Regions from separate parts of the Photobacterium sp. GJ3 genome, predicted to be linked through region 1. Evidence: riboswitches for the same ligand, from Rfam matches in the RefSeq annotation. Region 1 holds a riboswitch; the other holds the start of a gene.
The links. A riboswitch is a leader RNA that binds a small molecule or an ion and turns the genes downstream of it on or off. The one in region 1 is predicted to bind lysine.
Positions count from the first base shown of each region.

Region 2: another riboswitch for lysine. It lies ahead of KDD30_RS04540 (Na+/H+ antiporter NhaC family protein); the one in region 1 lies ahead of lysC (lysine-sensitive aspartokinase 3).

Region 1 covers NZ_CP073578.1:3,029,820-3,045,032, reverse strand. The annotation lists gene metH (methionine synthase) at 1-3,503, shown strand, start outside; gene KDD30_RS14030 (hydroxymethylglutaryl-CoA lyase) at 3,600-4,499, opposite strand; gene KDD30_RS14025 (hydroxymethylglutaryl-CoA reductase, degradative) at 4,543-5,808, opposite strand; gene KDD30_RS14020 (TRAP transporter large permease subunit) at 5,827-7,149, opposite strand; gene KDD30_RS14015 (TRAP transporter small permease subunit) at 7,146-7,658, opposite strand; gene dctP (TRAP transporter substrate-binding protein DctP) at 7,717-8,790, opposite strand; gene KDD30_RS14005 (PLP-dependent aminotransferase family protein) at 9,069-10,466, shown strand; gene lysC (lysine-sensitive aspartokinase 3) at 10,567-11,946, opposite strand; lysine riboswitch at 12,049-12,229, opposite strand; gene KDD30_RS13995 (alanine--glyoxylate aminotransferase family protein) at 12,479-13,606, shown strand; gene KDD30_RS13990 (PglL family O-oligosaccharyltransferase) at 13,658-15,213, opposite strand, start outside.
Region 2 covers NZ_CP073578.1:995,876-1,011,088, reverse strand. The annotation lists gene hisD (histidinol dehydrogenase) at 1-1,258, shown strand, start outside; partial or broken gene hisC (histidinol-phosphate transaminase) at 1,260-2,314, shown strand; gene hisB (bifunctional histidinol-phosphatase/imidazoleglycerol-phosphate dehydratase HisB) at 2,332-3,402, shown strand; gene hisH (imidazole glycerol phosphate synthase subunit HisH) at 3,402-4,034, shown strand; gene hisA (1-(5-phosphoribosyl)-5-[(5-phosphoribosylamino)methylideneamino]imidazole-4-carboxamide isomerase) at 4,052-4,786, shown strand; gene hisF (imidazole glycerol phosphate synthase subunit HisF) at 4,800-5,573, shown strand; gene hisIE (bifunctional phosphoribosyl-AMP cyclohydrolase/phosphoribosyl-ATP diphosphatase HisIE) at 5,570-6,205, shown strand; gene KDD30_RS04545 (thymidine kinase) at 6,319-6,921, opposite strand; gene KDD30_RS04540 (Na+/H+ antiporter NhaC family protein) at 7,101-8,702, opposite strand; lysine riboswitch at 8,803-8,983, opposite strand; gene KDD30_RS04535 (H-NS family nucleoid-associated regulatory protein) at 9,356-9,748, shown strand; gene KDD30_RS04530 (lytic transglycosylase domain-containing protein) at 9,878-10,849, opposite strand; gene KDD30_RS04525 (YcgL domain-containing protein) at 10,866-11,147, opposite strand; gene minC (septum site-determining protein MinC) at 11,375-12,040, shown strand; gene minD (septum site-determining protein MinD) at 12,061-12,873, shown strand; gene minE (cell division topological specificity factor MinE) at 12,880-13,140, shown strand; gene rnd (ribonuclease D) at 13,193-14,314, opposite strand; gene fadD (long-chain-fatty-acid--CoA ligase FadD) at 14,592-15,213, opposite strand, start outside.

The sequences.
Region 1 (15,213 bases):
TGCTGACGCAACCGCAACTGATTCGGGACATTCATGCGGCCTATCTGGAAGCCGGTGCCGATATCCTGGAGACCAATACTTTTAATGCCACCACCATTGCGATGGCCGACTATGACATGGAAAGTCTGAGTGCCGAGATTAATTTCGAAGCGGCCAGACTGGCGCGTCAGGTTGCGGATGAGTGGACGGCAAAAACACCGGATAAACCTCGTTTTGTGGCGGGTGTGCTCGGTCCGACCAACCGGACCTGCTCAATTTCGCCAGACGTCAATGACCCTAGCTTCCGCAATGTCACCTTTGATCAGTTAGTGACTGCTTACGCCGAATCTACCCGAGCCCTAATCCGGGGTGGTTCGGACCTCATCCTGATCGAGACGATATTCGACACGCTGAATGCCAAAGCCTGCGCATTTGCCGTAGATAGTGTCTTCGAAGAGCTTGGGCAAACCTTGCCAGTGATGATTTCCGGTACGATCACCGATGCATCTGGCCGGACACTGTCTGGCCAGACAACGGAAGCCTTTTATAACTCCCTGCGGCACGTGAAGCCGATCTCCTTTGGTCTGAACTGTGCACTGGGGCCGGATGAATTGCGACAGTATGTGGAGGAGTTGTCCCGGATCTCTGAGTGTGCCGTTTCAGCACACCCCAACGCTGGCCTGCCGAATGCATTTGGTGAATACGATCTTGAAGCCGCTGAGATGGCTGAGCATATCCGGGAGTGGGCTGAATCGGGCTTTCTCAATCTGGTTGGTGGCTGCTGTGGCACAACGCCGGAACATATCCGTGAAATGGCGCGGGTGACTGCAAACGTCAAACCCCGGCAACTTCCTGAACTGTCTGTGGCTTGCCGCTTATCAGGGCTGGAGCCACTGACGATAGAAAAAGAGACCTTGTTTGTGAACGTGGGTGAGCGGACCAATGTGACAGGTTCGGCTCGTTTTCGTCGTCTGATTAAAGAGGAATTGTACGACGAAGCACTGGAAGTTGCCCGTCAGCAGGTTGAAGCCGGCGCGCAGATCATCGACATCAATATGGATGAGGGCATGCTGGATGCGGAAGCAGCCATGGTGCGCTTTCTGAATTTGTGCGCCTCTGAGCCAGAGATTTCCCGTGTTCCGATCATGATCGACTCCTCGAAGTGGGAAATTCTGGAAGCCGGCCTGAAATGCGTGCAGGGCAAACCGATCGTCAACTCAATCTCACTCAAAGAAGGCAAAGAGAAGTTTGTTGAGCAGGCCAAACTGATCCGTCGTTATGGAGCGGCGGTGATTGTGATGGCTTTCGATGAAGTGGGTCAGGCGGATACCCGGGAGCGGAAGATAGAGATCTGTACCAATGCGTATCGCGTCCTGGTTGATGAGGTTGGCTTCCCGCCGGAAGATATTATCTTCGACCCAAATATCTTTGCAGTCGCGACCGGAATTGAGGAGCACAACAACTACGCGGTGGACTTCATTGAAGCGGTCGGCGACATCAAGCGGACGTTGCCGCATGCCATGGTCTCCGGGGGCGTGTCGAACGTGTCGTTCTCATTCCGTGGAAACGAGCCGGTTCGTGAAGCCATCCATGCTGTGTTCCTGTATCACTGCTTTAAGAATGGAATGGATATGGGCATCGTGAACGCCGGTCAGCTGGCGATTTACGATGATTTGCCGGAAGAGCTCCGGGTGGCTGTGGAAGATGTGGTGCTCAATCGACGAGATGATTCGACCGAGCGCCTGCTGGATCTGGCTGAAAAATACCGGGGCACCGGCGAAGCCGTTGAAGATAAAACTGCCGCAGAATGGCGAAGCTGGCCCGTCGAGAAGCGTCTGGCACATGCATTGGTGAAAGGGATCACTGAGTTCATTGTCGAAGATACGGAAGAAGCCCGCCAGAACGCCAGCAAACCGCTGGAAGTGATTGAAGGTCCGCTGATGGCGGGGATGAATGTGGTGGGTGATCTCTTCGGTGAAGGGAAAATGTTCCTGCCACAGGTGGTGAAATCCGCCCGCGTGATGAAGCAGGCAGTGGCTTATCTGGAACCTTATATCAATGCCGAGAAGCAATCCGGCAGCAGTAACGGAAAGATCCTGCTCGCGACGGTGAAAGGGGATGTTCATGATATCGGAAAGAATATTGTCGGTGTCGTTCTGCAATGTAATAACTTCGAAATCATTGATCTCGGCGTCATGGTTCCGTGCGACAAAATCCTGAAAGTTGCCCGTGAAGAGAATGTCGACATTATTGGTCTGTCTGGCCTGATCACGCCTTCTCTGGATGAGATGGTTCATGTGGCCAAAGAAATGGAGCGTCAGGGCTTTGAACTCCCGCTCCTGATTGGTGGTGCGACGACCTCAAAAGCGCACACTGCGGTGAAGATTGAGCAGAATTATCATGCGCCTGTGGTGTATGTTTCCAATGCATCCCGCGCCGTTGGCGTCTGTTCGGCGCTTCTGTCCGAGACGCAACGGCCGGCCTTCGTTGAGCGTCTGGATCAGGAATACGAGGTGGTCCGTGAGCAGCATGCCCGTAAGCGTCCGCGCAGCGCGCCCGTGAGTCTGGAAGTTGCCCGTGAAAACAAGGTGGCCATCGACTGGCAGGCGTATACGCCCCCAGTGCCAAAGCAACCGGGCATCCATGTTTTCAAAGATTTTGATATCGCAACCCTGCGCCGTTATATCGATTGGACGCCATTCTTCATGACCTGGTCGCTGAGTGGCAAGTATCCGACGATTCTGCGCCATGAGGTGGTGGGTCAGGAAGCACAGCGGTTATTTGATGATGCCAATCAGCTTCTGGACGAGATTGAGGCAACTGGCAGCATTAAGGCGAATGGAGTATGCGGTCTGTTTCCTGCCAACAACATTGGCGATGACGTTGAAGTGTATACCGATGAAACCCGGACAGAAGTGTTCACGACACTGCGCGGTCTGCGTCAGCAAACCGAAAAACCCAAAGGGCCGAATTACTGTCTGTCCGATTACATTGCGCCGAAGGACAGCGGTAAAGCCGACTGGATTGGTGCCTTTGCCGTAACCGGCGGAATTGGTGAGTATGAGATTGCCGAGCAGTTCAAGGCAAAGGGCGATGATTATAATGCCATCATGATTCAGGCGGTGGCTGATCGTCTGGCTGAAGCCTTTGCGGAATGCATGCACGAGCAGGTTCGTAAGGAAATTTGGGGCTATGCACCGGATGAAAACCTGGCCAATGACGATCTGATCCGTGAAAAGTATCAGGGGATTCGCCCGGCACCGGGGTATCCGGCTTGTCCTGAGCATACGGAGAAGGGCGAGATCTGGAAACTGCTGGATGCAGAAACCAATACGGGAATGAAGCTGACTGAAAGCTTTGCGATGTGGCCCGGGGCGGCTGTTTCAGGCTGGTATTTCTCTCATCCGGAATCCCGCTATTTTGCCGTGGCGCAGATTCAGCGCGATCAGATGCTGAGTTATGCGGCACGCAAAGGCTGGGATGAGGTAGAAGCCGAGAAATGGCTGGGGCCGAATTTAAACTAAGCAACATTAGGCTTGAGCATAAATGCATATGCTCAAGCCGCATTGAATACTTTTCATTAAAATTTCATGTAGAAGTAGTGTGGTAGATGGTTGTCATTAATTGATGAGCACTGCGGAACTCGTCTTTGAGGTTATATCTTTTTCTAATGTTTGGGCCAGCCAGTGTGTTACATAGATAAGCTGATTTAAGTCAACGCCAGTTTCTATCCCCATACCATTCAACATATAGATGACATCTTCTGTTGCAACATTCCCTGAAGCACCTTTTGCGTATGGGCAGCCACCAAGTCCAGCAACTGAACTATCGATGGTAGAAATACCTAGCTGAAGTACAGCGAATAAATTAGCGAGCGCCTGACCATAAGTGTCATGAAAATGTGCGGCTAAGTGTTCAACAGGTACACGTTCAGCAACAGCATGGACCATCTGTTGTGCTTTCAATGGGGTACCAGTACCTATGGTGTCTCCAAGTGAAATTTCATAGCACCCCATCTGGTAAAGCTTTTCGGCGACAGCAGCAACAGCTTCAGGGCGAATATCACCCTCGTAAGGACATCCTAAAACACAAGAGACGTAACCTCTGACGCGAATGCCTGAACTTTGAGCTGCTTTTATTACGGGTTTGAATCGTTTAAGACTCTCGCTGATGGAGCAGTTTATATTTTTTTGAGAGAAGCTTTCGGAGGCCGCGGTAAAAACTGCAATCTCTTGAACGCCGACACTTTGGGCTAATTCAAAACCTTTCATATTAGGAACAAGTACGGGATATGAAACGCCAGAGTGTTTCACGATAGCTTTGAAAACTGCTTGGCTATCGGCCATTTGGGGGACCCATCGAGGAGAAACGAAAGCCCCAGCTTCAATAACCGATAAACCTGTTTGGCTTAGGCGTTCAATGAAAGCTAACTTATTCTCAAGCGAAAGGATTTGAGATTCATGTTGCAGTCCATCACGTGGACCAACTTCAACGATTTTAACGTACTGAGGTACTGCCATAATCAACCTTTTATATGCTGTCAATACGAGTGTTTTTTTATGGCTATTGACGTAATGATGTTAAGATTTCTTCCGCAATGTCGACTCGAATTTTACCTTGAGCCACGAGTTGGGAAGCCACAGTCTCAATTTCATCACCAAGAGCGCCGGCCATGACTGCGATGTTTTTTGCATGCAATGCCATGTGGCCTTTTTGGATGCCTGTTGTCGCTAATGCTTTGAGTGCAGAAAAATTCTGAGCAAGACCAACAGCTGCAATGGTACGGGCCAGTTGCTCTGCTGTTTGGATATTCATGATCTCCAGTGCAATTGAAGCGGTTGGGTGAGAGCGTGTTGCACCGCCAATTAATCCAACGGCAAGAGGGATTTCAATTGATCCCGTGAGGTTACCGTCCCCATCAATTCCCCATTGAGTCAGAGAGCGATATTGGCCACTTCGAGCTGCGTATGCATGTGCACCCGCTTCAACAGCCCGTGTATCGTTGCCTGTTGCTAGCACGACTGCGCTCACGCCATTCATGATTCCTTTGTTATGTGTTGCGGCACGGTATGGATCTATATCAGCAAACTCAAAGGCAGACAGAATACCGTCCCGAACTTCGGCTCCCCCAATCTCTTCAAGCGACCAGGTCGCACGAGCCCGAGCTAAGCGACGGTCGGCTAAATTGGATAGAATACGTAAATAACATCGTCCTCCTGTCCACTGGGCAATATATGGTGCTACCGCTTCTGCCATGGAATTGACTGCGTTAGCTCCCATAGCATCGCGTGTATCAACAATTAAATGTGTGATGACCATTGATGATGCACGACTCGCTAAAGTTCTGACTTCAATATCGCGAAAGCCGCCGCCATGTTTTAATAAAACCGGGTCTGTTTCATCACAGATCATTTTGATCTCGTTTAGTCGCTCGAGGATCTGTAAACGGGCAAATGCCGGATTTGGCACATCGACCAGCTGGATTTGAGCAATCATTAATGAGCCCGAGGACGCGGTTGTGAATCCGCCCGTATTGCGGCATTGTCGGGCAGCATTACAGACAGCAGCGATGACAGAAGACTCTTCTGTTGCCATGGGAATCAAAATATCCAAACCATCAATGATCATGTTGGTGGCAATACCAAGCGGAATATTCATAGTGCCAATGACATTTTCTACCATCGAGTCAGCAGTGGCAGTGTTCAAGTTCCCCATATTTGCAAGATGCTCGATGCTTGACTGACTTAATGCTGTTGCTTCAGATAATTTGTGTAAGCGTTCCAGAGGGGAGAGCTTATGTAATCCAGGAAGACGTGATGTTGTTGTCATACTAATTATCTCCAGTGTTTAAGGGTGTGGTACACCTACGATTTGATTGGGTAGCCATGTCACGAGGTCGGGATATAAAACAAATAAAACTAATGCTGCAGCTTGTATGATAAGGAAAGGGATAATAGCTCGATAAACAGTTTCCATACGAATTTCTTTAGGTAAAACACCTTTAATATAAAAAAGTGTATAACCAAATGGTGGGGTTATATATGCCATTTGTGCGGTAATTAAAAACAGAACACCAAACCACAGCGGATCGAAATGAAGTGCTTTGATAATGGGTAAAAATACAGGTACGCAGAGTAGGATAATCCCAACTTCATCGAGAAATAAACCGAGAAAAATTAGAACGATCATCATTGAAAGTAAAATTATCCATCGATTGAACTCAAGGTTTTGAATAAATTGAAGTAAAGAATCGGCACCACCAGTGCCAGTGAATATTGAAACAAATATTTTGGCACCAATGGTGATCCACATGATCATGGTGGTCACTCGAAGTGTATCAAATGCTGCACCACGTAGATTTTTTAAATTGAGCTCACGTTGACAAGCGGAAGAAATTAGAGCACCAATCACGCCAACTGCAGCGGCTTCAGTGGGAGTGGCAATTCCAGCATAGATACTTCCTAAAACCGCAAAAACAATCAATGCAGGAAGTACTAATGAGCTCAGTGATTGAATCATCTGCTGAAAAGATACATGTACATCAGTTTCTCTTGGGGCCTTATTGGGATCTAGAATGGCTTGAATCATGATATAGGCCATATAGCCTAAGGACAGAACAAGCCCGGGAATAATACCGGCAGCAAACATTTTACCGACAGAAATTTGTGCTGTGGATGCATAGACAATCGTGATAATCGAAGGAGGGATCAAAATGCCCAACGTCCCACCGGCACAAATTGTCCCAAGAGCTAATTTGGGCTCATAACCCCTCTGCAGCATTGATGGCAGTGCAAGTATCCCCATGGCAGCTACGGCAGCACCAACAATACCTGTCATGGCTGCCATGATAGTGCAAATGACAACGGTTCCAATGGCTAATCCCCCGGGTAACCGACAAAACCATAACTCCATCGCCCGATATAATGATTCTATAATTCCTGAGCGTTGAAGTATGCTAGCCATCAATACATATAAAGGAATAGCAAGCAAAACATCGGAAGTCATAGCATCATAGGTTTGTAATACAGTAAGAACTAATGCATCCGATCCCCAAAGCGTGATAGTGAAAAAAACAGCTAAAGCCGATAATACAAACGCCAAAGGCATACCGCTTAAGAGTAGGATTAACAAACCTAAAAACATTAAAGATAGAACTAAAGTAGAACTCATACACAGTTCTCCTGTTTTCTTGAACGCTGCATTGCGGTAATGCTTTCTGCCAGTGCTTGTAAGAACAGAAGTAGAAAGGAGATAGGGATCAAAGCCTTTACAGGCCAAATGATTGGATTCCAGGTTGTGAAGGAACTTTCGTTACTACTGAAAGCATTGAGTGCAACAGGAAAACTTTGGTAAATAAAAATGACTGAAATCACTGCGATAATAAAATAGATCAGACAATCAAATATCCCAGCCAATCGAGGGGATAATTTACTGTAAATAATGTCGACATTGATATGGCTCGACGTATGTAAAAAATAAGGGCCAGCCAGCATGAAGTAGGGGCCAAAAATTAAAGAAGAAAGTTCCATCGCCCATGTTGTAGGAGCATGAAAGAAGTATCGTGAAACGACTTCAAAACTGATGATGGCAACCATAATGAAAACAAGCACAGAAACTGCGCCAGCCACCCAACGATTGATTGTCGTAATCAATTGGCAATAGCCTAGAAGAAAAGACATAGAAAAACCTCTTGAGAAATTGCCACTCATTATATCTTGAGTGGCAATGTAAGATGGGTTATTGAATTAGCCCAAGTTCTCTCATAAATTGAATTTGACTCTCTAAGGCTTTGTTGGCGAGCTCGTCGTCTCCAACTGCTTTACGCCATGCTTTCATCGCTGCGGGTCGTCCTTGATTGATAACCTCGGAGGATAAATGAATCACGTGAACGCCTTGCGCTTTGAATTTTTCTAATGCTACTGCATCCTGAGCCAAGATATGTTGTCTTAAAGAAGCGGAAATCTCACGTGCTGCAACTTCAAGTGCACTTTGATAAGATTCAGGCAGTTTGTCATAGGCAGCCTGATTGGCAACATAGCTGGTGGCTGTTGTGGGTTGGTGGAATCCAGGCACAATAACGTATTTTGCCACTTCACCTAGTCCAGCTTCATAATTAGCGGAAAGGTCGCCCCGATCAGCAAAGTCAATAATTCCCTTCTCTAAAGCCTGGTAGACTTCGGCTGTCGGTAAATTTGTTGTAGCAACACCAAGTTCACTCATAACTGTACTGGCCAGTCCTACAAAGCGTCCTTTTTTATTTTTTAAATCATCGATTGAATTGATTGGAAACTTGGAGTGAATGGGTTCCTGCCCGTAAACGGTTGGAGCAATATAAAAAAGACCAGCTTTAGCGTAGGCTTCACGAGCAATATTTATTCCACCTTTCTCATAAAACCAGGCTTCATATTGATCGGATTCAGGGAAGCCAAAGGGAATGGTACTCGTAAATGCCAAGGCAGGAATGGCGCCAGCTTTATAGCCGTCAAATGTCTTCATAAGCTGGAATGCTCCTGCCCGCACGGCTTCAAATGCTTGAGAGGAAGGCGCAAGCTGACCACCGGCGAACAATCGTATTGTAAATTTATTGTCAGTCAGTTGGGCGACTCTTGCCACAAATTTCTTTTCAAATTCATAGGGTGTGGTTCCGGCATCCCAAAGTGCTTGCATGCGCCAATTCACACTAGGCAGTTCATCTGCCATGGTAGATGAAGAAAAAAATACGCACGTTGAAATCATCGCAGTTGCAGCGATTGATTTAAGGGAATGACGACGTTTATTTGCTTTATCCATATAATTTTTTTGCACTTCCATGATGTTCTCCAACGTGATTGAGGTTGAGACCGGTTCTATTTCAGCAACTTATAGATATTTTATAGTATAGGGTTACGTTCACATGTAGATGTTGATTTCCTGCGTTATCAATGGAGCAGCCATTTGGCAAAAGTGCTGAGTAACAGCAAATGAGCATTCATATTTTTCAAATTATTTTTTGAAGTTAATGGAGTGGGTTAAAATAAACAAGGTACAGTCAATAGAATTGTACCTATTACTGTACCCATAAGAATTAAGGTACAATTCAAGGGGCGTTCATGAAATATAAACCAACCCGAGCACAGGAAATAAGTGAAATTTTTCGCCAGAAAATTGAAGAAGATCAGTGGACTGCGGGTTCTTGCTTACCTTCTATTCGGCGTGCAGCTCAAAGTTTCGGGGTTTCTAAAAACACAATCATTGATGCTTATGATCAATTGGTTGCAAGTGGTTATGTGATCCCTAGAAAAGGTTCTGGTTTTTATGTTCAAGCAGCGCACCGGCCTCACCTCGATACAAAAACAAAACATTTTACTGAAGCGGTTGATTTAATTTCATTACTCAGAGAACAGCTAGAACAATATTATGAAGTTCGCGCGGGAGATGGGCGTCTTCCACCAAGCTGGATGGATAATGTAGATATAAGACGTTATTTTAAACGTATTGTGCCAGATCATGAGTTGGGAGATGAGTTTGAATATGGAAATCCACAAGGGCTGCTTGGATTAAGAGAAGATATTTCACGGACTTTAATGGAACGTGCCATTAGTGCTCACCCAGATCAGGTGTTAATGACCTTTGGGGCAAATCATGCGTTGGACTTGATTGTGAGGCATTTTGTCAAGCCAGGAGAGCCTGTACTTGTTGAAACACCTGGATATTATCCCATGTTCGGCAAGTTGCGCTTACAAGGTGCTGAGTTGATCGGTATTCAACGGAGTCAACAAGGTCTGGATATTGAAGCGCTTACTCAAGCGTGCCGTGAACACAGGCCTCGTTTACTTTTTGTTCAACCGATTGCGCATAATCCGACTGGGACATCCATGTCATTACAGAACATGCATGCAGTATTGCGTGTAGCAGAGACATATAATTTGACGATTATTGAGGATGATCCATTTGGTGATATCCTTTCAAGAGCGATACCTCATCTGGCCTCACTCGATGCTCTCAATCGTGTGATTTATGTAGGTTCGTTTTCGAAAACATTATCAGCGAGCTTTCGATGTGGTTACATTGCTGCGAGTCGAACGCTTATCCATTCGTTGACCGATATAAAAATGTTAACTGTGGTGAATGGTTCAAGTTTTATTGAACGAATGATTCACGACATGATTATTCGAGGGCGATATCGACGCCATATGACAAGACTTCGGGATCGAGTGACGAAAGCCGGGGCTGAAGCTGTTTTAGCACTTCGTCGTATTGGGTTCGATAACATATACCCACCAACGGGCGGCTATTATATTTGGTGTCCACTGCCATCTGGTATAGATGGTGTAGTATTGGCGCGAAAAGCATCTGCTCAAGGTATATTTTTAGCCCCCAGTCATCTTTTTGAATTAAATCATACTGAAGGTTGCTCGGCACTTCGAATGAATATTGCACACGTACAAAATCCTAAATTACTTGAATTTCTTCAGTCTGAATTAAACAGTACAGATAAAAGTGTTTGAATTGATTAAGCGATGGCTATGAGTCGGGATGTGTTGTATTTGATTGCTCAATGAGCGGAGTAAAGACGCTGAAATCGACTTTACTCCGCAGTATGGATAATTACTCGAAGATCTTACGATGCAGATTCTGGGCAATCGGCAGCGCGTGCTCAGTTTTGACCAGGAAACACAGGTTGTGCGGGCTGGCGCCGTAGCAGATCATCCGCAGCTTATACTCTTCCAGTGTGTTGAACACCTTACTGACCGAACCGGCAGTCTGGCTCATGCGGTTCCCGATCAGAGAGATCAGGCACAGCTCCTGTTCAATCTCAACGCGGCACAGTTCGCTGAGCGCTGCATGAGCTCCCGGAGGAAGCGTTGGCGCGCCGCCGCCTGTGTCAGTCTGATCCATGGTCAGAGACACGCTGACTTCAGAAGTCGAAATCAGATCAACCGATACCTTGTGTTCAGCCAGAATCCGGAAGACCTCGGCCAGAAAGCCGTAGGCATGGAACATGTTCAGGCTGGTCAGGGTAATCAGGGTCTGGTTGTTGCGCAGTGCCAGCGCACGAAACAGGGGCGCATCACTCACTGTTTTACGGATCCAGGTGCCACCTTGTTCCGGGGCTTTCGATGAGCCGACAAAAACGGGGATCTGGCGACGAACGGCTGGGATCAGCGTCGATGGATGTAAGATCTTGGCACCAAAGTTTGCCATTTCAGAGGCTTCACTGAAGCTGATTTCTTTGATTGGCGTGGCTTTGGGGGCGATACGCGGGTCAGTCGTGTACATGCCCGGGACATCAGTCCAGATCTCCAGCGTACCTGCATCAATGGCTTCAGCCATCAGTGCGGCGCTGTAGTCACTGCCGCCACGCCCCAGCGTGGTTGTCCGGCCCAGCTCATCACTGCCGATAAAGCCTTGTGAGACCACAATTTGATTTTGCAGCAGTGGTAAAAGACTTTCTTCACTCAGCTGGCGAATCAACTCTGGTTCAGGGCTGGCTTTGCCAAACCGACTGTCCGTCCGCAGAACTTCACGAATATCGTAACGGACGGCATCCGCACCCATTTCGCACAGAATTTGTGTAAACAGATAGGTCGACAGCAGTTCGCCATTCGCAACCAGCTGATCGGTCAGCTCAGCTGATTTATGCTCAGCAGCCTTATCCGCCAGTGCTGCGACCTGATCCAGCAGCGCGTGGACGGCGCTTTCAATGGTTTCAGGTTGCTGTAAATCCGCCAAGACGTTCTGGTGAATGGCGCGCAGGCGCTCCATCAGGCTGGTGCGGTGTTCAGCATCGGCAACGCCGTTGGCTAATTCGACCAGAATATTGGTCACACCGGAACAGGCACTGATCAAAACCAGCTTGGTTGTTGGATTTTGAATGACAATCTTGGCACTACGGCTCATTGCAATGAAATCAGCCACACTCGTACCGCCAAATTTTGCGACAGTGATTTCAGCGTTCAACGCTGAAGAAGAAATTACAGGGCTCAATGTGATCTCCCACTTAACAAAGCGTAAACATGGGGCAAAATTTGGGGAATCTTTCCGACTTGATGTCAGAAGAGCCTATCGGCGAGACATGAAAAGACAGCTGCGACCAGAAGCTCTCCACCTGTGCTTGATGCTGCAGGTGACAGCCAGAAGGATTCAACCTTCAAAGCCGATACGGCAAGCCCCTGTCTTACCGTATCTCGGCGTTGCTCCCCCTCTCTATGGTGCTTTGGGGTGGGGCCCCGCCGCATAGATACCTGGATAACGCGCCTCTTCCGTTTTCACCTGAAAAAGAGATTTCAGGGTGAACAAAAATTGCCCTTATTGAATAGGAGCCGGGGGCTTTGTCAATGCCTGAATGCATTTTTCTGTGTCTGGATTGTTACAGACTTTGCATAAATTTCTTCGCTCGGTTTCTGTCCGGACGCATTCTGGTATGCTCCATGGGGATAGCGCCAAAACACTATCGTTGCCAATCACTTTGAATGCGTTGATAAAAAAGGATTACTGCGCATTTTGATGGAGAAACCTCATGACAGTTCAGAGTTTTTACCCGCCACAACGCACCCTGATGGGACCCGGCCCGTCGGATATTTATCCTCAGGTCTTACAGGCGCTCAGCCGTCCGACACTGGGCCATCTTGACCCATTGTTTGTCGGGATGATGGACGAGCTGAAACAATTACTTCAGTACGCATTTCAAACCACCAACCCGTTTACGATTGCCGTTTCGGCGCCGGGCAGCGCCGGGATGGAAGCCTGTTTCGTGAATCTGGTTGAGCCAGGAGATAAAGTCATTGTTTGCCGAAATGGCGTTTTTGGCGAGCGGATGCGTGAAAATGTTGTGCGTTGCGGCGGTGAAGCGGTGCTGGTGGATACAGACTGGGGCAAACCGGTTGATCCTGCTGCGGTCGAGGCGGCACTGAAAGCGCATCCGGATGCGAAAATTCTGGCATTTGTGCATGCGGAAACCTCAACCGGCGCACTCAGTGATGCTGAAACCTTGTCCAGGCTGGCGCGTGCGCACGATTGCCTGACAATTGTGGATGCAGTGACGTCACTGGGGGGCGTGCCGCTGAAAGTTGACGAATGGCAATTGGACGCAGTGTATTCCGGCAGCCAGAAATGTTTGTCTTGTGTGCCGGGTCTGTCGCCGCTGACCTTCTCACCACGTGCGATTGAAAAAATCCAGCAACGCAAAACGCCGATTCAGAGTTGGTTTCTGGATCAAAGCCTGGTGCTGGCGTACTGGAGTGGTGAAGGGAAACGCAGCTATCACCATACCGCACCGGTCAACAGCTTGTATGCACTGCACGAAGCGCTGGTTCGCTTGCAAAATGAAGGTCTGGAAAATGCCTGGCAACGTCATGCCGACATGCATCAGGCGCTGAAGGCAGGACTGGAAGCCATGGGCATTCGGTTTGTGGTGGATGAAGCGAGTCGCTTACCCCAGTTGAACGCGATCTATATTCCGGAGGGCGTCGATGATGGTTTAGTTCGTCAGACACTGCTGGAAAAATACAACCTTGAAATTGGCGCGGGTTTGGGAGCGCTTGCGGGTAAGGCGTGGCGTATTGGACTGATGGGCTATGGTGCCCGTCTCGAAAATATTGCGCTGTGTCTGAAAGCATTGGAAGACGTGTTGCAGCCAAAGCAGTAACAGCTTGCCTGTTAAACAACGGCTGCCTCGGCAGCCGTTTTCGTTACCGGTTTATTCTGGCTGTGCCACTGCTGCAAAATCGGGATCAGCAGCCGGTAAGCTGGGCGCTTTCAGGACGGGCAGGGCGTCATCACTGAAATCCTGTCCGGGAAACAGGAACATGGCTTCTTCTCTGACATGCGCTGCCATGCTGGCCTGCCCTAACGCCTGATGGGCAATGATCAGAAACTGATACAGGATGGGTCTGGGAATCTCCTGTGCTTTTTGATCTGCCCAGCGAATAAAGTTTTGGATCTGCTCCGGATGATTCTGCGCTATCCCGTTTTTCAGTTGGCTCTGGTACAGATCCCATTCATACCTGTGTTGCCAGCTCCAGGTATTATTCACTTTTTCTAAAGCCGTCTGATCCGGCGGAACGGTTGTTTCGAAACGGGTGAGCATGGCACCTGAGTACAAGGTTGTCAGCATGAAGGCACTGACACCTGCAGGCAACAGGATGGCACTGAATCGAAAGGGTTTGTGAAACCGCAGCGACTGTTTGAAATATTTGGCACTCAGTGCGTCAATCCAGTACAGCAGGACAATGAAAATGACCCAGTGGACCAGTGAGTGATAAAACGGGTATTCAAGCTGAGTATGTAATGTGATTGGGAAAATCAGTGCGACCAGTGCCAGCTGAGTGTTCGCTGGTGCTCGCCGGATCTTTGCCAGAACCGCAGTGGCAGCAAGCAGAAGTCCCAGCAAGGGAAGAATACCGCCTTCACTGGCCCAGAACAGCAGCTCATTATGGGGATGATCCAAGCCGGGCAGCCCATAGGGCTGAGACGGATCAGCCTGATGCCATTGAGCGGTCTGCAGCAGATAAGCCGCTTCAAAATTACCGTAACCCACGCCCCGCATCGGTGCATGCTGGAACATTTCTGTCACTTGCGGGTAGATGATGGCGCGCGCACTTTCCAGCGAGACTCTGCCCGGTTGCGGGGCCCAGGACAGCATATCGGTCAGGTTCCAGGCCAGACTGAGCCCTAAAGCGACCATCAGCAGCCACAGACGCCACTGCACACGGGCGGCAAATTGCAGGAGATAGGGCAGAATGAGTAATGTGCCAATCACGGCGGCGATCCAGCCGGTGCGTGAGCTCAGGACGACCAGCATGGGGATCACGGCCACGGGTGTGAAGAGTAACCCCAGATGCGGAAAGGTCCAGCGGCCCTGAACCATTGGCTGGCGTGCCATCAGATAGGCTGAAAGCACCAGACCGGTTGCCAGAAAGCTGGCCATCACATTGGGTTGCTGAAAAATACCGTAAGGCCGGTTGACCACCGTATCGTAGCCAATTCCGTTTTCCGGGCTGATCCAGATAAACATGTACCAGGCCAGCGCCGTCTGCAGCCAGACGGCTTTCAGAATCAGCCACAGAATCTGCTGACGTTGTTTCTGGCTGAAAGCAAACTGCTGCAAGGCAACAAAAAACAGCCATCCTGCCCAGAGTGCGAAGAGCCGGTTCGCGGCCCCTGCCGGGGAGGCTTCGGGATAGAAAACGGGCAGCGTGAGCATCACACAGCACAGAAAGAAAACCAGCGTCAGCCGGGAATAACGCAGTATTT
Region 2 (15,213 bases), 1.6 Mb from region 1:
AATTTCAGCAGGTCAGGATATTTCCGCCATCGTCCGCGATGTGATCGCCGATGTTCGTGCGCGTGGCGACGAAGCCCTGCTGGATCTGACTGAGAAATTCGACAAAATCCGGCCTGAATCCATCAAAGTCTCGCCGGAAGCCATTGAAGCGGCCGCAAACCGCTTGTCGGACGACATGAAGCAAGCGCTCCAGCAGGCCTACAGCAACATTGCCAAGTTCCACAAAGCGCAGAAAACCAAGCCGCTACAGGTGGAAACCCAACCCGGCGTGATTTGTGAGCAGGTCACCCGTCCGATCAATGCCGTTGGCCTGTATATTCCGGGCGGGAGCGCGCCCCTACCATCAACAGTCCTGATGCTGGGTGTACCGGCACAGATTGCAGGCTGCCGCCGCGTTGTTCTGTGCTCTCCGCCCCCGATTGCAGACGAGATTCTCTATGTCGCACAACTGTGTGGCATTACCGATGTGTATAACGCAGGGGGTGCACAGGCAGTTGCAGCCATGGCTTTCGGCACAGAAAGTATTGCCAAAGTCGATAAGATTTTTGGCCCGGGCAATGCGTTTGTGACCGAAGCCAAACGACAGGTCAGCAACGACTTCAATGGCGCCGCCATTGACATGCCTGCCGGTCCGTCGGAAGTGATGGTGATCGCCGACAGTACGGCAGATCCGGAATTCATCGCGGCTGACCTGCTCAGTCAGGCTGAACACGGCCCGGATTCGCAGGTCGTGCTGGTCACGCCGGATCCAAGCATGGCCGATCGCGTTGCCGATGCCATTGGCCGCCAACTGCAAAGCCTGTCCCGGGCAGATATTGCACGGCAGGCACTGGGCGCCAGCCTGATGATCATTGCAGACAGCATCACACAGTGCGTCTCGATTTCAAATCACTATGGTCCGGAGCACCTGATCGTTCAAACCCGTAACCCGCGTGAACTGGTCTCCCTGCTGGACAATGCCGGATCGATTTTCCTGGGCCACTGGTCGCCGGAATCGGTCGGTGACTATGCGTCCGGCACCAACCATGTGCTGCCGACCTATGGCTACACCAAAACCTACTCCAGCCTGGGGCTGGCCGATTTCACCAAGCGCATGACCGTTCAGGAACTGAGTGCGGACGGCTTGCTGGGCCTGGCCCCAACGGTTGAAACCATGGCAACTGCAGAAGGCCTGGATGCGCACCGCCGTGCGGTCAGCATCCGGGTCGAAAAAATCAAACTGTCTTCCACCAGCCCATCGACGATGAAAGAGGCTTAATATGAATCCTAAACTACTGGCTCGTAAAACCGTTCGCGACATGACTCCCTATCAGTCGGCACGCCGTCTGGGTGGCAGCGGTGATATCTGGCTGAATGCCAACGAGTCTCCTTTCGTCAATGAATACAACATTCAGTGCGATCGGCTGAACCGTTACAGTACCTGCCAGCCCACTGCCCTGATTGAAGCTTATGCGAATTATGCCGGAGTGGATCCATCTCAGGTGCTGACCTCCCGGGGGCCGATGAAGGCATTGAACTGCTGATTCGCACATTCTGCGAGACCAAACAAGACAGCATTCTTTACTGTCCGCCAACCTACGGCATGTACAGCATCAGCGCAGAAACCTTTGATGTCGGCGTCAAGCAAGTCCCGTTGACGCAGGACTGGCAGTTGGATCTGACCGCAATCGGCGACAACCTGGACGGCGTGAAGCTGGTTTTCGTCTGCAGCCCGAACAATCCAACAGGCAACCTGATCCGTCGTGAAGATATTATCGAGCTGCTGAATATAACGCAGGACAAAGCGCTCGTGGTGATGGATGAAGCCTATATTGACTTCTGCCCGGAAGCATCCACCGTCGATCTGCTGGCGGAATATTCCAATCTGGTGATTCTGCGCACCCTGTCCAAAGCATTCGCACTGGCCGGGCTCCGCTGTGGCTTCACTCTAGCCAATCCGGCAGTCATTGAGCTGCTGCTCAAAGTGATTGCACCTTATCCGGTTCCCGTACCAGTTGCTGACATTGCGATTCAGGCGCTGTCTCCTGCCGGACTGGCGAAAACCAAATTCCAGGTCCTGGATCTGAGCGCCAATCGCGCTTATCTGCAGGCCGGTTTGAGCATGCTGCCGGGCGTCACGGTTTATGATGGTTATGGCAACTACCTGCTGGTGCGTTTTCCGGACGGTAACGCTTTATTTCAGGCCCTGTGGGACAGCGGCATTATTCTGCGTCGTTCCCCGATTGAAAACTGCATTCGCATCAGTATCGGCAGCCGGGATGAATGTGAAAAAACACTGGCCTTCATTCGTGCCCAGATCGACAAGATTTCGTAATTTGGAAGGATCCTATTGTGAGCAAGGAAAAAATACTCTTTATCGACCGTGACGGCACGCTGATTGTCGAACCGCCTGTGGACTTCCAGGTCGATCGCTTGGATAAGCTGGCCCTTGAACCTGCGGTCATTCCTGCCCTGCTGAAATTGCAGGATGCCGGTTACCGGCTGGTGATGGTCACCAATCAGGATGGTCTGGGGACAGACAGTTATCCGCAGGCTGACTTTGATGCACCCCATCAGATGATGATGGACATTTTCGAGTCGCAGGGTGTGCAGTTCGACGATGTCCTGATCTGCCCGCATTTTGACCACGACAATTGCAGTTGCCGCAAACCCAAGCTGGGGCTGGTGAAAGATTATCTGCAACAGGGCCGTGTCGACTTTGCAACCTCCGCCGTGATTGGCGATCGTCAGACTGACTTGCAACTGGCCGATAACATGGCCATTCGTGGCATTCAGTATAATCGCGATACTATGGGCTGGGCACAGATTGTTACCGACCTCACCACACGCCCGCGCATTGCTGAAGTCGTCCGTAAAACCAAGGAAACCGATATCTGGGTTCGGGTCAATCTGGATCAGTCAGGCGGTAACGTCATCCAGACAGGTCTGGGCTTTTTCGACCACATGCTGGATCAAATTGCCACCCATGGCGGGTTCCAGCTCCAGCTGACCGTCGACGGTGATTTGCATATTGATGATCACCACAGCGTCGAAGATGCTGCGCTGGCACTGGGTCAGGCGCTGAAAGAAGCGCTGGGCGATAAGCGCGGGATTGGCCGCTTTGGTTTCAGCTTACCGATGGATGAATGTCTGGCACAGTGTGCGCTGGATCTGTCGGGCCGCCCTTACCTGAAGTTCGATGCAAGCTTCAGCCGCGAGAACGTGGGTGATCTGTCCACCGAAATGGTGCCGCACTTCTTCCGTTCACTCACGGATACACTGGCCTGTACCCTGCACCTGTCTTCCGACGGCGACAATGATCACCACATCGTGGAAAGTTTATTTAAAGCTTTCGGCCGCACCCTGCGTCAGGCCATTCGCGTCGATGGGAATGAACTGCCAAGCAGTAAAGGGGTCCTGTAATGACACAAACATCACAACAAGTCGTCATCATTGATACCGGCTGCGCGAATGTGTCCTCGGTCCGGTTTGCCATTGAACGTCTGGGTTATGACGTGACCGTCAGCCGTGATCCAGAGGTTGTGCTCGGCGCTGACAAACTCTTTCTGCCGGGGGTGGGCACCGCCAGCGAAGCCATGAAAAATCTGACTGAGCGCGATCTGATTCGCCTCGTCAGTCAGGTCGAACAACCCCTGCTGGGCATTTGCCTCGGCATGCAGTTACTGGGCGAATATTCTGAAGAACAGGGCCAGAATGGCACAGAACAGGTTCCCTGCCTGAATCTGTGTCCGGCACCGGTTGTAAAAATGGAGACCGGCGAATTGCCTCTGCCCCACATGGGCTGGAACACCATCACGCCGGAACCGGAACACCCGCTCTTCAAAGATATTCCTGAAGGCACTTACTTTTACTTTGTACACAGCTACGCCATGCCCGCCTTCAACACTGAACAAGGGCGTACCATCGCCCATTGCGATTACGGCAAGCCTTTTACTGCCGCCGTTCAAAGCGGCAATTATTACGGCGTGCAATTTCACCCGGAGCGTTCCGGCAAAGCGGGCGCACAGCTCATCAAAAACTTTCTCGAAATGTAGGATGACAAGGACTGCTTATGATTATTCCCGCACTCGATTTAATTGAAGGTCAGGTCGTCCGTCTTTTTCAGGGGGATTACGGCCAGGTCACTGAATATCAAGTGAACCCTGCAGAGCAGTTTGCACTGTACCATCAAGCTGGTGCCGACTGGCTCCACCTCGTGGATCTGACCGGTGCGAAAGACACTTCAGCAAGACAGTTGGATTTGATTCGCACCCTGCTCGCCAGTACACCGGCAAAGATTCAGATTGGCGGCGGTGTTCGAACCGAACAGGATGTCGCCGACCTGCTGAATGCCGGCGCACAACGTGTGGTCGTCGGATCAACCGCCGTCAAGTCGCCGGACATGGTCAAAGGCTGGATGGAAAAATATGGCCCGGAGCACATCGTGCTGGCACTGGATGTCAATATTGATGCCGACGGCCAGCGAAAAGTTGCCGTTTCCGGCTGGCAGGAAGATTCCGGCGTCACCATTGAAGCGCTGATCGACAATTTTCAAACCGTGGGTCTGAAGCATGTACTGTGTACCGATATTTCCAGAGACGGCACACTGGCAGGTTCCAACGTCGCCCTGTACCGGGATCTTTGCGCACAGTACCCGGATGTCCGGTTCCAGTCCTCAGGTGGCATTGGCTCATTAGATGACATTGCTGCCCTGAAAGGGACCGGCGTTGCAGGCGTGATTGTTGGCCGCGCCCTGCTGGACGGGAAGTTTACTGCAGAACAGGCCTTTGCCTGCTGGAATGAATGACAAGGAGCCTGACATGTTAGCAAAACGTATTATTCCCTGCCTGGATGTTCGGGATGGCCAGGTGGTCAAAGGGGTTCAGTTCAGGAACCATGAAATTATCGGTGACATTGTCCCACTGGCAAAACGCTATGCCGAAGAAGGGGCCGATGAATTAGTGTTTTATGATATTACCGCTTCCAGTGATGGCCGTGTGGTGGACAAAAGCTGGGTCGAACGTGTCGCAGAAGTGATCGACATTCCTTTCTGTGTGGCAGGCGGGATTAAATCTGCAGAAGATGCCCAGCAAATTTTGCAATTTGGTGCCGATAAGATTTCCATTAACTCCCCTGCGCTGGCAGACCCGGATTTAATTACCCGGCTGGCAGATAAGTTTGGTGTGCAGTGCATCGTGGTCGGCATCGATTCTTACTTTGATGCCGAGACTGGTCAATATCAGGTGTATCAGTTCACCGGCGATGAAACCCGAACTCAGGTGACGCAGTGGGAAACGGCAGACTGGATTCAGGAAGTCCAACGCCGTGGCGCCGGTGAAATTGTGCTGAACATGATGAATCAGGATGGCGTGCGCCAGGGCTATGATCTCACCCAACTGAATCTGGTCCGCGATCTGTGCCATGTCCCGCTGATCGCTTCCGGCGGTGCCGGTGAAATGACGCACTTTGCAGATGCCTTCAAGATTGCACGCGTTGACGGCGCACTGGCGGCATCCGTCTTCCACAAGCAAGTCATCAATATCGGTGAACTCAAGCAGTACCTCAAACAACAACAGGTGGAGATCCGACTATGAACCTGAGCAGTGAAATTAATTGGGACAAGGTGAATGGTCTGGTGCCTGCCGTCGTCCAGGACAGCCGTAGCGGCCAGGTGCTGATGCTGGGCTATATGAATGATGAAGCGCTGCATCAAACGCTGGAAACCCGTCAGGTAACTTTCTGGTCGCGCAGTAAACAACGTCTTTGGACCAAAGGTGAATCTTCAGGCAATGTGCTGCAGCTCAGACAAATCCAGCTCGACTGCGATCAGGACACCCTGCTGGTCAGTGCTGAACCTGTCGGGCCGACTTGCCATCTGGGAACGACGACCTGCTTCGATCAAGGCACCACCAGCGACGGTGAATCTGCCACTGTCCCTGATCTGGTGTTTCTTCACCGACTGGAGCAATTGCTGGCAGCCCGTAAAGGCGCCGATCCCGAATCGTCCTATACCGCCAGCCTTTATGCCCGTGGCACCAAGCGGATTTCGCAGAAGGTGGGTGAAGAAGGCGTTGAAGTCGCGCTTGCGGCAACGTCGGGTGACAAGGCGGAAGTCATCTCTGAGTCGGCGGATTTGATGTACCACCTGATTGTATTACTTCAGGACCAGGGGTTGAGTCTGTCGGATGTGATTGCAAAACTTCAGGAACGCCACACAGGCGGCTGAGCCGTCAGTGTGTTCTGATATTCGGCAGATTTGAATCCCGCATCAGTGAAAAAAGTTCATTAAAAAAAGGAAGCCTTTCTCGGCTTCCTTTGAATACAAATCAACACAACCGATCAGAGTGATGCGGCCGTCTCATTTGCTTCCTCAATCGCTTCTTTATAATGCTTACGGCACACAGAGACATACCTGTCATTGCCCCCAATTTCAACCTGATCCCCATCAGCAATGGCTTTGCCAGAGGCATCATGCCGAATGACCATATTGGCTTTCCGGCCACAATGACACACGGTCTTCAGTTCCACCAATTTGTCTGACCAGGCCAGCAAATACTGACTTCCCTCAAACAATTCGCCCCTGAAGTCTGTGCGCAAGCCATAGCAAAGCACCGGAATATCCAGTTTATCGACGACCTCAGTCAGTTGATGAACCTGAGCTTTAGTCAGAAACTGGCACTCATCGACCAGCACGCAATCCACACGTGACACCTGATTCATCCGGGACAGTTTCTCCCACAAGTTATCCTCTGTGCCGTACAGCTCTGCATCCTCAGACAAGCCAATCCGGGAGCTGACCTTACCTGTGCCAAAACGGTTATCAATCGCCGCGGTAAAAATAACCGGTCTCATCCCGCGTTCGCGATAGTTAAACGACGACTGCAGCAGGGTCGTTGATTTCCCGGCATTCATGGCCGAGTAATAAAAATACATTTGTGCCATCAGGCTATCCGCTCAACTCTGAATAACGGCTGATGCTACCGAAGATAGATGTTCATTGGAAGCAGATCACTGCTGATCAGGACATTCCGTAACAATTCGTGCAGGAAACAAACTTCCGCCCATAAAAAAACCGGTTGAGCAGAGGCTCAACCGGTTGAATTTTTCACGGTGGCACACAATTACCGGACGGCTTCGCGAGTCCCTTTCAACGGCTGCTTCGCCAGCCAGCCAAGGCCGACACACACCAGCAGGAAGGTAACTGTTGCCGCCATAAACGATACAGCCAGCGAGTCTGTCATCCCCAGAACCACGTAACCAACCGATGCAACCAACGCGACAGCTAACGCATAAGGGAGCTGGGTCGACACATGGTCCATATGATGACAGCGGGCACCGGTTGAAGACAGAATTGTGGTATCCGAAATCGGGGAACAATGGTCGCCAAAAACAGAACCGGCCAAAACCGCTGCCAGTACCGGCAACATTAAGCTAATTTCAGTCGCCGCCGCCAAATCACCGGCAATCGGCAACATGATGCCAAATGTGCCCCAGGACGTTCCGGTAGAAAAAGCCATCAGGCCAGACAGCAAAAATAAAATCACAGGCAACCAAACCGGATCAATATTGCCCTGAACCAGCGTTGACAGGAATTGACCTGTTGCCATATCACTGATCACACTGCCAATTGTCCAGGCAAAGAACAGAATCAAAATGGCACCGAACATAGATTTGGCACCAATCCACAGTGCGTGCAGCACTTGTTTGGCCGGCATTTTCTGACGACCGACAGCAATCAGCGAGGACAGTAATCCCAGCAGTCCACCATAACAGAGCGAAGCACCCACATTTGTTGATTCAAATGCCCCCAGAACTGAGAAAGTTTTCCCGTCAGCGGCTAAACTCTGGCTGCCGGTATAAATCATAAAGAATAAGGTGGCTGCAACCAGAACCAGAATCGGAATAATCAGATCGCCGACTTTCCCTTTTTCACTTTCTTCGATTTCCAGCTCATCATTCAGATCTTTTGCTTCAGCATGTATTTCATCGCTGTCAAATCCGCGGGCATGGCTGGCATGCACTTCATGCTTTTTCATCAGGCCAACATCCAATTGGAACCAGGCCACAACAAAAACCATGAGCAGTGCGAATACCGCATAAAAGTTCATTGGGGCAAGCTGAATAAATGCACTCAGCGCAGAATATTCAGTAACACCATGTGAAACCAGAATACCGCCAACAACTGTAATGATATATGCACCCCAACTTGAAGCTGGCATCAGAACACACATCGGTGCCGCAGTCGAATCGAGAATATAGGCCAGCTTCGAACGGGAAACATAAAAACGATCCGTCACAGGGCGGGAAATAGAACCGACTGCAAGACTGTTAAAATAGTCGTCAACGAAAATAAAGACCCCAAGAAATGCGGCCAGTAGTTTGGCGCCACGCTTGCTCTTGATTTTCGTTTGTGCCCACTGAGCAAACGCCCGGGTTCCGCCCGACAGCGTTAAGAGTGCTGTTGTCATCCCTAATAAGAGCAAGAAGGCAACAATGCTCATATTCCAGGTGTTCAGGCCACCATCCTCAATAAAGAGGGCTTTCACCTTATGACTGAGATAGGTAATAGAATGACCTGCACTCAAGTCTGTGAGTAATAATGTGCCCATCAGGATACCAACACCTAATGAAAGCAGGACCCGTCGGGTCAAAATCGCCAGGCTTAATGCCACTAAAGGCGGCAATAATGAAATTGAAGATTGGGAAAAATCGATAAGGTTCATGATCTCTACTACAACCGATTCAGGTTGGAGATCTACTGCTGAACACAGTTTCCACCGTGTTGGGAAGCGACATAGGAAGGAAGCAAAATGCTTCTCCAGACCCCACAGTAGCGCTCCATAGTTAATTGTAAGTTACTATGGCAGTGTTGTCCCTGTTCGATGACAACCCCAGCAAGGCGAATTGACGGTTCAACCTCACTTCGGCACTGGCTCCTTTCACTGACGCTCATCGGGGTCACCTCCCGTCAGTTACTGATAGACAATGCACCTCTACCCTTAGTCAAGGAATCGCGTATTCTACGTTTTGTTATCTAATTTGCAACCATGAAAGCACAACTTTAACCAAGTGAGCTGAATCACGACTGACCATTCGTTTGAATTTACTTACATTTACATCTGATAATACAGGCAAAGAATATGAACCGATGAGCATTTAATTGGTTCAGTGAATTAGAGATGTCTCAAATTAATTACAAGCGAAAAAGTGAACCTCTCCCTTTTTCTGAAGATAATTAAGCAGACACGTATAAAAAATACGCAATTTATTTTCCTGTTTTAGAAATTTCATTTGGCAGATGGCTTTAAAAAGTATTACTATTGCTGTTATAAAGTTTACCGCTAATTATTAGTATAACATCTACAGGAATCTTGAAATGTCTGATGCAATGAAAGCGCTATTAAATCTACGTAGTCTTCGTGCTACTGCCCGCGAATATTCTCTGGAGCAACTGAAAGAAGCACTGGAAAAACTTCAGACCGTTGTAGCTGAACGTGAAGAAGTAGAAGCTGAAGAAGTCGCAAAAGAAAAAGAGCGTGAAGAGAAACTGAAGCAATACCGTGACATGCTGATGGCTGATGGTATTGACCCGGAAGAGCTGATGGCAAACATTGGTAAAGCAAAAACCAAGCGTGCTGCTCGTCCGCCAAAATACAAGTTCATCGACGAAAACGGTGAAGAGAAAACCTGGACTGGCCAGGGCCGTACGCCAAGTGCACTGAAAAAAGCACTGGACGAAGGTAAATCTCTGGACGATTTCAAAATTTAATCGTACTGATTCAATAGAAAAGCCCGGCAAACAGAAATGTCCAACTTTATGGGGTCACTTCACATTGCCGGGCTTTTTCATTTCATCCTGAGTGCACTTTGCGTATACCAGCCATGCTTCAGGATTTGCTTAACGAATACTGTCTGCAAGTGTGCTGACAGCCAGTGCAAAGTAATGTGAGCGGTTCCATTTCAGGAGTGTCTGGTAATTCCCATACACAAGGTAAGCCCGCCCATGATTATCATCCGGCTGAACCAGCCACGCCTGAATATCCACCTGAGGTAAAGCTGCGCCATTCAGTCGACGCACACCTAACGCCTGCCATTCAGATAAGGTTTTTCCTTTCTGCAACTCGACCCCTTTCAGACTGTCACTCAAGCTGTCCGGAATCGTGACTTGACGGCCCCAGGTATAAGTGTCATTCCAGCCTGACTTGCTCAGATAATTCGCGGCTGACGCAAAAACATCATCTTCAGTCTTCCAGATATCCGCTTTCCCATCACCATTTCCATCGACGGCAAAAGTCAGATAGGACGTTGGCATAAACTGAGGTTGTCCCATTGCACCTGCCCAGGAACCTTTCATGTCTGATGCATGGATGTGACCTTGCTGAAGGATCGTCAGCGCAGCCATCACCTGATCACGAAAAAAAGCTTCCCGTCGGCCTTCATAAGCCAAGGTGCTGAGTGCTTCGATCACATTGTAAGAGCCGGTCAGTTTACCGAAATTACTTTCAACACCCCACAGCGCAACGATGAAGCGTGGCTGTACGCCATACTGGCGCCCGATACGCTCCAGCGCTTGTTTGTGTTGGCGATAATATCGATTCGCCTGATCGATTTTCCATTGCGGCACAGCTTTGGGTAAATATTCATCCAGTGTCAGCTTTTTCTCTGGCTGATTCTTATCCGCTGTGACAGCACGTTCAATGAACTGAACACCGGCAAATGCTTCCGCCAGAATTGAATCATCAATTCCTTTCGAACGCGCTTCCTGTTTCAAGCCAATGATATAGTCATCAAAACCTTCATCTGCCGACGCCATCGGCGATGAAATACCAATTCCTAAGGCCACCAGACCTACGAGCCATTGCTTACGCATATCCATCCTTTCACCATCAGGTATTATTCCGTGATTTATTTGCTTTATATTCATCCAAAAGATTAGTCACTGGTGGCGGTAATTGCAGATAATAACCCTGCGTTGTCAGCGATTCTCTGACCTTACTGATGTCCGCCAGCGCCAGTTTTCTCCCTTCAACCAGTTTCAGAACCATCACGAACTGAGGCTTGCCAAATGTGCTCAGTAAGGCTTCCGGAACCTCGGAGAAATCATCTTTTGTCTTGATATATAAGTAGGTATTTTCTTTTTTTGGGCTTTTATAAATTGAACACAACATAAACCAACCTGCAGGTTACCTTTCACCACTATCTGACCACGAGAAAAGGAAAACATTCCTTTGCAGAGGCCTTAGGGGCTTTTCTCTGCCCTCTCATGCTCATCATTTAATCTTTATGCAGAACTCTGACATGGAGAACTTGCTGAGACCTGCCGGGGAATATAACATGCTATAACCTATGTGATAACGTACCTGAGCGCGAAATTCTCCGCGCAGAAGAATAAGCCATGACAAAAACGGCAGAACTGAAAGGGAGCAGCTACACGCTCTCATCATTACATTTGGCAGACGGCGGATTGGATCAGGCAATCACTTTCCTGAAAGATAAAGTCGAGCAGGCGCCCGCTTTCTTTGCCCATGCACCGCTTGTGATTGATGTCAGTCAGTCCAGTCATGAGCAGCTGGATTTTGAACAGCTTCGACAAGGGATTCAGGATGCAGGCATGATTCCTGTGGGGATCAGTGGTTGTAAGCCGTCACACCTGCAAGCGCAGGCGAAATCGGCAGGCTTTGCCATCATGAACGCAGCGAAGCAGGCCAAAGCGACGAGCCCAGTCATGCAACCGACAAAAGTTGTCCGTGCGCCCGTTCGCTCAGGACAACAGATTTATGCTAAAAATTGCGATCTCGTCGTATTGAATCATGTCAGTGCAGGTGCTGAAATCATTGCAGATGGATGCATTCATATTTATGGATGCCTGCGAGGCAGAGCGATTGCTGGCGCGAGCGGAGAAAACCACGCTCAGATTTTCTGCCATAATTTACAATCGGAATTGATATCCATCGCCGGAAATTACTGGTTGAGCGATAAAATTCACGACACCTTTTGGGGAAAGAGTGTCGTTATCTCACTGACAGACAACAATTTAAATATAGAGCATCTGGCTGTATAACTTTGAAAAGGAATAAACAGATGGCACGAATTATCGTGGTGACCTCAGGTAAAGGTGGCGTTGGAAAAACGACTTCCAGTGCGGCCATTGCGTCTGGCCTCGCACTAAAAGGCAAGAAGACCGCCGTCATCGACTTTGATATTGGCTTGCGAAACCTGGATCTGATCATGGGCTGCGAACGCCGGGTTGTCTTTGATTTCGTCAATGTCATTAACGGTGAAGCCAAACTGAATCAGGCACTGATTAAAGATAAACGCGTAGAAAACCTGTTCGTGCTCCCTGCTTCCCAAACCCGGGATAAAGATGCACTGAGCAAAGAAGGCGTAGAAAAAGTTCTGAAAGAACTGGATGAAATGGGTTTCGATTTCATAATCTGTGACTCGCCGGCTGGGATTGAGACTGGCGCGCTGATGGCTCTCTATTTTGCAGACGAAGCCATTGTCACCACCAACCCGGAAGTTGCTTCCGTTCGTGACTCGGACCGCATCCTGGGCATCCTGGATTCCAAATCGCGCCGAGCAGAGAACAGCGAATCTTCTGTGAAGCAACATTTGCTGCTGACCCGGTATAACCCATCTCGCGTGACACTGGGTGACATGCTGAGTGTGGCCGATGTTGAAGAGATTCTGCACATTCCTCTGCTGGGTGTGATTCCGGAAAGCCAGTCTGTTCTGAATGCGTCAAACAAAGGTGAACCTGTGATCTTTGATTCAGAATCAGATGCAGGCCAAGCCTATGAGGACACGGTCGCACGTTTGCTGGGTGAAGAACGCCCGTTCAGATTCATTGAGGAAGAGAAGAAAGGCTTCCTGAAACGAATATTCGGAGGCTAATGACATATGGCTTTGCTAGAGTTCTTCCGCCCCAAAAAACAGTCGACCGCGAGTGTGGCGAAAGAAAGGCTGCAGATCATTGTTGCTGAACGTCGCTCAGGCTCTATGGGAGACCCAAGTTACCTGCCGCAACTCAAGCAGGATATCCTGGATGTCATCCGACGGTATGTAGACGTGTCCCCTGAACACGTCACGGTACATCTTGACCAGAAAGAAGAAGATTTGTCGGTTCTGGAATTGAATGTGACCTTACCTGATGAGAAATAAAAAAATCCCCGGCACATCTGGCCGGGGATTTTTTTGAATGATGAGATGCATTTTATTTTTGAATCAAAGGTAAAATGCGATGCGCAAAGAGTGCGTGCCGCCAGGTAGACAGCATTTCAGGCAATGCATCTTCAGGGCAGCCTTTTTTCCAGGCCCAGCTCAGAAACTGGTGAATTTGCTTTTTGGAAGCCAGGAATTCAGGCGCCAGGCCAGTGTGTGCCGACACGGCATTCACTTCATCTTTGATGTGCTTCACCATTTGTTTATAGCCAGGATAATCAACCAGCCGGGTCAGACGCGCGGGATAATCCAGCTCACTCATCTGCTCGACGTCTCGGACAAGTGCAATCAAACGGTTGCCATGACGCTGAATTTCACGCTCGTCAAAGCCTTCCTGCGCCATCACAGCTTTCGAGGTGATTTCAAACCGCGCCACTTTCCAGAGGTTCAGCTCTTTGAAAACGAAGTTCAGGGCCAAATCGCGTTTTCTGGCTTCCTTCAAACGCCATGCCGCGAGCTTTTGTAAAATCGCCAGTTGCTTCGGGGAAAGCTGCCAGGCATTTTTGATGTCCTGATACACCTGCATGTCATCAATCACCCGGCTACGCTTCACCAGCAAAGTATTACACTCTTGCTGCAAGGCATCCATCCAGCCGTTCGCTTCCACACCAGCCAGTAATTTTTCATACAGTGGGAGCAGATAAAACACATCCGCCGCCGCATAATCCAACTGCTTTGCCGTTAACGGACGCGCCAGCCAATTCGTTCTCGCCTCACCTTTCTCAAGTTCAACGCCTAAGTATTCCTGAACCAGTGCGCCAAAACCTGTTGAGAGACCATGTCCCAGGAAAGCCGCCATGATCTGCGTATCAACCATAGGGGTCGGCATACAGCCCGCCACGGACTGAAAGACTTCCAGATCTTCTCCGCAGGCATGAAGCACCTTAATGACAGCCGGGTTTTGAAGTAAATCCCAGAGCGGAGACATATCGGTGAGTGCCAGCGGATCGATTAATGATAACCGCTCACCGTCATACAGCTGAATCAGACCAAGCTGGGCAAATAAGGTTCTTGTCCGGACAAATTCGGTATCCAGCATCACTGCCGGGTACTGACTGGCCAGCTGACATACTTCTGCGAGTCTGTCGTTTGTTGTTATGATTTCAAAGTTCAAAACGCACCTTTACATCAGACCAAATCAGCCTGTTCAATTTATACCAATCAAAGTAAGTAAGTGATCAAAAATAGCGCAGGAAAAATGTTTGAGAACAAGGCAGATTTTTTAGATAAGTAGTTATTCTACAATCAAAAAATCTAACGCAGATATCGAACATTTTAACAAGCTAGGATGACCAGTTATTTACTGCGATTGGTATGACGTGGCATGAAAATTAAAGTGCCGGCGAATCCACCGGCACAAACTTGGGTTCAGTGTATCGTATTTTACGAGATTATGCTTGCGCGGTCTCTTTCTGAGCCTGCTGGTCTGACTCTTCACGCAAAGCACGACGCAATATCTTACCAACATTGGTTTTCGGCAACTCATCCCGGAATTCAACCAATCGCGGTACTTTATAACCGGTGAGATATTGTCGGCAATGGGCCAGCAGTTCATCTTTCGTCAGACTTGGATCGCGTTTGACCACACAAATTTTGACGACTTCACCCGAGGTTTCATGGGGCTGACCAATGGCGGCCACTTCCAGCACTTTTCCGTGCAGCGCGACAACGTCTTCAATTTCATTCGGGTAAACGTTAAAGCCAGAGACCAGGATCATGTCTTTTTTCCGGTCGACAATATGCAGGAAACCGTCTTCATCAAAACGCACCACATCACCGGTCGACAGCCAGCCATCTTCGGTCAGCACATCTCGGGTTGCTTCAGGACGTTGCCAGTAGCCTTTCATCACCTGCGGACCACGGACCTGCAGCTCGCCGGTCTGGTCCATCGCCAGCACCTGGCCTTCATCATCGACAATCCGAATCTCAGTTGAAGAGACCGGTAGACCGATTGAGCCATTGTAGACCGTCAGATCATGCGGATAAGCCGCAACCAGAGGCGAACATTCAGTC